DNA from 2 places in the Clostridium sp. CTA-17 genome. Region 2 is predicted to be linked to the other one. Evidence: riboswitches for the same ligand, from Rfam matches in the RefSeq annotation. Region 2 holds a riboswitch; the other holds the start of a gene.
The links. A riboswitch is a leader RNA that binds a small molecule or an ion and turns the genes downstream of it on or off. The one in region 2 is predicted to bind thiamine pyrophosphate.
Positions count from the first base shown of each region.

Region 1: another riboswitch for thiamine pyrophosphate. It lies ahead of thiC (phosphomethylpyrimidine synthase ThiC); the one in region 2 lies ahead of thiS (sulfur carrier protein ThiS).

Region 1 is NZ_BAAABF010000001.1:113,637-116,845, forward strand. Features, by position in the region: gene ACYUCG_RS00490 (hypothetical protein) at 71-376, shown strand; gene ACYUCG_RS00495 (dUTP diphosphatase) at 623-1,273, shown strand; TPP riboswitch at 1,524-1,624, shown strand; gene thiC (phosphomethylpyrimidine synthase ThiC) at 1,774-3,084, shown strand.
Region 2 is NZ_BAAABF010000002.1:23,107-26,315, forward strand. Features, by position in the region: gene ACYUCG_RS04440 (MFS transporter) at 1-1,045, shown strand, start outside; TPP riboswitch at 1,092-1,195, shown strand; gene thiS (sulfur carrier protein ThiS) at 1,319-1,513, shown strand; gene thiF (sulfur carrier protein ThiS adenylyltransferase ThiF) at 1,589-2,398, shown strand; gene ACYUCG_RS04455 (thiazole synthase) at 2,522-3,209, shown strand, end outside.

The DNA.
Region 1 (3,209 bases), on a different contig from region 2:
TAAAGTTCACTTACTATTCTTTAAAATGGTATAATATAGCTATTAAGGATGAATTGAAAGGGAAGAAACTATGGATAGAATGCTTTTATTACAAAATATATTGGAAGCATTAGTGTTTGTTGTATCAACAATTCTATTTGCTATTGTATATGGATTAATTGATAAAAAAATAAGATTAACTGATAAAATATTTGGAGCTTTTAAGATCAATCCTAAGTGGGAATGGATTATCCACATAGTTATAGCTTTAATTTTAATTGTGTTAGTTCATTATTTTGGAGTTTATATATTTAAGATATGGAACTTAGTAACTGTATTTATAACAGGTGCTATTGCTGGAATTTGTATATATAACATGAATAGAAATAATTTTTAAAAATTATTTTAAATAAGTAAAAAGTAACAGGTTAGATTGATTAAACCTGTTATTTTTTTATAAAGAATTAAGTTTTTCTATAAAAAAATTCTTAATAAAAGTAATAAGTTGTAAATGTAAGAATAAAGAAAATATATTAACAAAATGTTAATAATACAACTTTCAATTAAGAATATGGATGATTTACACATTTGTTAATAAGGGAAATTTAAAATATAATTTTTACTAAAGATGGAGGTGAGTTTTATGGCTGGAGAACAAAGAGTAAGAGATGTATATATTCAATATGATAAAAATGGAGAAACACCTAAATATGAAACACCATTAGCCGCAGGAGCAGACCTTTTTGCAACAGAGGATATGGTTATAAGACCCTTTGAAAAGGTTGCAATTCCACTAGGGTTAAAATTTGCAATTCCTGATAATATGGAGCTTCAAATTAGGGCCAGAAGTGGACTTTCTTTAAGAACAAACTTAAAAATTTCAAACTCAATAGGAACTATTGATGCTGATTCAGTTAGTGATATATCAGTAATTTTAGAAAATAATTATAATATAGCCAATCTTCCTTATGAGATAGCTAATGATATAAGTATATTAGATGATTTAAAAAATAATTATACTGAAGTAAGATTAAGCGACTATTTAGAATCTAAAGGACATGATGTAAGTTCTTATGAGGATGAAGGGAAAAAAGCTTATAAAAAATTATTAAAAACATATATTTATTTAGATAAGAATGGAAATCCATATGGAACTATATACATAAAAAAAGGAAATAGAATTGCTCAGATGGTTTTAGCAAAATATTATAAAGCTAATTTTATAGAAACAGATGACGTTTCTAAACTTAAAAGTGTAAATAGAGGCGGTGGATTTGGTCATACAGGCTTTTAAAATTCCATTGTTTTGTAGAGAAAACTTAAATTATAATATATAAATCGGAATAGTTAGGAAAGTTTTAGAATGAGATAGGAACTTATTCTAAAGCTTTTTTAATTTCTACTTATATTTTACTTGGTTTTAATTTAGTATATTTTTTATACTTAGCTTAAATAATTATTAAGTATATTATTACTTATTTTTATAAATTTACTTGAAATTGAAAAAAATTGATAGTATAATTTAGAAAAAGTGAATATTTAATCGTAAGTGCTAGGGGTGCATTTTATATGCTGAGAGGATAATATCTAACCCTTAAAACCTGATGTAGTTAGTACTACCGTAGGGAAGCATAAACTGTTGTTTATTTATATTTATGCTTTAAAAAGTTATAAATGTATCTATATAAGTGTTTATTAAGCTTGCCTTAGGGCAAGCTTTTATTTTTTATAAAAAAATAGGATCCTATATTAATTTAACTGCGCAGTTAAAAAATTAAAATAAGGAGAACTAATATGAATTATACAACTCAAATGGATGCTGCTAAAAAAGGAATAATAACAAAGGAAATGCAAGTAGTTTCAGAAAAAGAAGGAATTAATATTGAAACTTTAATGAATTTAATGGCTGAAGGAAAAATTGTAATACCAGCTAACAAAAATCATAAGAGTATAAGTGCAGAGGGTGTTGGACAAGGGTTAAGAACTAAAATAAATGTTAACCTAGGAATTTCAAAGGATTGTGCCAATATAGAATTAGAGTTAGAAAAAGTTAAAAAGGCAATAGATATGAATGCAGAATCTATAATGGATTTAAGTAATTATGGTAAAACTTATGATTTTAGAAAAAGACTTGTAGAAGTTTCTACGGCTATGATAGGAACTGTACCAATGTATGATGTAGTAGGTTTCTATGATAAAGAGCTTAAAGATATAACTGTTGATGAATTTTTTGAAGTTGTAGAAAAACATGCAAAGGATGGAGTTGACTTTGTTACTATACATGCTGGATTAAATAGAGAAACAATTGAAACTTTTAGAAGAAATAAAAGACTTACTAATATAGTTTCTAGAGGAGGATCTCTTCTTTTTGCATGGATGGAATTAAATAATAGAGAAAATCCTTTTTATGAATATTTTGATAGATTATTAGATATATGTGAAAAGTATGATTTAACTTTAAGTTTAGGGGATGCTTGTAGACCAGGTTCAATAGCTGATGCAACTGATGCTGTACAAATCAAAGAATTAATTACTCTTGGAGAACTAACAAAAAGAGCTTGGGAAAGAAATGTACAAGTAATAATAGAGGGACCAGGTCATATGGCAATAAATGAAATTGAAGCTAATGTTTTATTAGAGAAAAAATTATGCCATGGAGCACCATTTTATGTTTTAGGACCAATAGTAACTGATATTGCACCAGGATATGATCATATAACAAGTGCTATAGGAGGGGCTATGGCGGCTTCTTATGGAGCAGATTTTCTTTGTTATGTAACACCAGCAGAACATTTAAGACTTCCTAATTTAGATGATGTAAGGGAGGGAATAGTTGCCACAAAGATAGCGGCTCATGCAGCTGATATAGCAAAAGGAATTTCAGGAGCAAGAGACATAGATAATAAAATGAGTGATGCTAGGAAAAGACTAGATTGGGACGAGATGTTTTCTTTAGCAATAGATAGTGAAAAGGCCATTAGATATAGAAAAGAATCTACTCCTGAACATAAAGATAGTTGTACAATGTGTGGAAAAATGTGTTCTATAAGAAATATGAATAAGATTCTAGAAGGAAAGGATATAAATCTTTTAAGAGAAGACTAAAAATATTGGAGATATATTAAAAAATATTATTCGAGACTTTTAATATATCTCTATTTTTATTCTTAAATACGAACTTTAATTAATAAAAATAATATAAATACGTCTAAAATCATCTGAAAAACGAA
Region 2 (3,209 bases):
TACAAACTTAAGATTCTATGATTTCACTAATTCAATAAAATCACTAGATGTTTGGCCATATCTTTTAATATTTATAATATCAATTCCAGTATTAGTTTGGGTAGAAAGAAAAGCCGAAGATCCAGTAATAAACTTATCTTACTTTACTAATAAGGAAATAGCTATAACTTTAATATTAAGCTTTGTTGTAGGGTGTGGATTAATGGCAACAGTATTTATTCCTCAATTTAGTGAAAATATATTAAGAACTCCAATGGGGAGTGGTGGATATATAGTTACAATATTTGCAATATTTGTAGGTATAGCAGCACCTTTAGGTGGAAAATTTATTGATAAAATAGGGGTTAAAAAAGTATTATTAATAGGTATGTGTTTAGTTATAATAGGTAACCTTTATCAAGGATATGTAACAACTAAACACCCAGGTATGGTTAATTTAGTAATAGGACTAGCTATTATGGGATTTGGGTTAGGCTTCTCTATGGGAACACCAATAAACTATTTAATGCTTAGCTTAGTACCGGATAATGAGGCTACAGTTGGACAATCAGCAGTATCATTAGTTAAATCTATAGGTATTGCAGTTTCACCCAATATTCTTATTAACTTTATATCAGATGCTGGTAGAAGAGTACCAGAAGCATTACAAAAAGTTATGCCACATGTGGATGGAATGTCTAATATAATGTCAAACAGTGGTGGAGCTTCAAGCTTTGCTAATTCAATGGGAAATGCTAGTGTTACGAATATATTTAGTCTTATAAAAGGAATGGTACAATCACAATTTGCAACTTTAGGAGACAAGTTTGCTAATAATCCTCATATGAACATTGACATGATTGAAAAATCATATATGCAAAGTTTAGATGGAGCTAAAAATGCAATAGAAACTGCATTCCAACAAACAATGAATACTGGATATACTAAATTGTTTTTAACATGTGCTATTATAGCTTTAATAGGATTAATATTAACAGCTATGTTAAATAATAATTTAATAACAATGAAAAATAGAAGATTAGAAAATAAGGAAAAAACTAATTGATAAAAAATGTTTTTTGAGTTATGATAAATAAAAATAAATAATTTTAAGATATTGCTAGGGGTGCTGTAAAAGGCTGAGAGGGATTTTTAATCCTAACTCTAATAACCTGATTTGGTTAATACCAACGTAGGGAAGTATATTTTAAGTTGTGATTTTTCATATTAGAAAATATTATTATGATTAATTAGAGAATATATTTTTAAAGGTTTAGCAATATTGCTAAACCTTTTTTGTTGGTATAAAAGCGATAGTTATTGGGAAAGAGGTGAAAAGATGATTGTTAATGGTAAGAAGTTAGAAAAGGGTGAACTTAATACAGTTTATGATTTACTAGAAAGTTTAAATGTAAATAGTAACAGGGTTGTTGTAGAACTAAACAAAGAGATAGTTAATTCCTGTAATTATAATGAAATATTACTTAATCATGAAGATGTAATTGAGATTATTGCCTTTGTTGGTGGAGGATGATTAAGAATGATTTAAGAAGTCTAAACAATAAAAGGTCATTGAAAATAAAAGAGAAAAAAGATAAGAGGAGCCTTTATGAATATAAAGATTAATGAAAAGTGGAGAGAGGTAAAAGAAAATTGCACAGTGTATTCTTTAAAAAATGAAGAATTTCCTGATTCTCATGTTATAGTTTTAAATGGATTTCCACTTGTAGAAGATAAGGAGCTTAATGATGGAGATAGGGTTGTCTTTATAAAAAAGGGAATTATGCCTAATAAAGAGGAGTTAGAAGAACTAATGGTATCTAGGCATACACCAGGTATTCATGAAAAACTAAAAAGAATTAAGGTTTTAATAGCTGGATGTGGAGGCCTTGGATCTAATATTGCTATTTCCTTAGGAAGAATAGGGGTTGGAAGTATAAGTTTAGTAGACTTTGATATAGTAGAACCTTCTAATTTAAATAGGCAACAGTATTATATTGAGGATATTGGAGAATTTAAAGTAACTGCTTTAAAAAGAAACTTAATTAGAATAAATCCTTTTATAAAAATAGAAGCTTTAAATCTTAAGCTTTCTGAAGATAATATGGGTATTTTACAAGGAGCTGACATAATAATAGAAGCTTTTGATAATCCAGATTACAAAGCCTTATTAGCTAATTATGTTTTAAGTAATATGAAGGACAAATTTTTGATTTCCTCTTCAGGAATGGCTGGCTTTTATGATTCAAATTTAATAAAAACAAAGCAAATAACAGATAAGTTTTATATTTGTGGAGATTTAGTAAATGAAGCTAGGGAAGGCTGTGGATTAATGGCTCCTAGAGTGGCTATATGTGCAAATCACATGGCTAATTTAGTTATAGATATAGCTGTTAATAAAATAGAATTTCAAAAATAAATAATAGTAAAAATAGAGTGAATTTTAATTGCTTTTTAGACAGAGTTTATATATAAAAAATAAAATACTAGTCTAAAATATGAAGAAATAAGAAGAGTAGTGAGTAGAAAAGGGGAGTTTTTTATGGACAAGTTAATAATAGGTGGAGTAGAAATAAAAAATAGACTTTTTGTTGGAAGTGGTAAATATCCTTCAAATGAAATAATAAAGGATGTTTTAGAGGGAAGTGGCTCTCAAGTTATAACTTTAGCTTTAAGAAGGGTAGATTTAGATAATAAGGAAGAGGATATTCTTCAAAATATACCTAAGGATGTAATACTACTTCCTAATACTTCTGGGGCAACTAATGCAGAGGAGGCTATTAGAATAGCAAGGATAGCAAGAGCTATGGGATGTGGAAACTGGATAAAGATAGAAGTTATATCAGATTCTAAGTATTTGCTTCCAGATAATGAAGAAACCATAAAGGCAACTAAGGTATTAGCTGATGAAGGCTTTATTGTCCTTCCTTATATGTGTCCAGATCTTTATGCAGGAAGAAGATTAATAGAAGCTGGAGCGGCAGCTGTAATGCCACTTGGTGCACCTATAGGAAGCAATAGAGGGTTAAAGACTAAAGAATTGATTCAAATAATGATAGATGAATTAGATATTCCTATTATAGTTGATGCAGGTATAGGAAAGCCATCACAGGCTATGGAAGCCATGGAAATGGGAGCGGCAGCTTGTTTAGTTAATACTGCCATAGCATCCTCAGAAGATCCTATAAATATGGCTAGAGCTTTTAAAATGGCAGTAGAAGGTGGCAGAT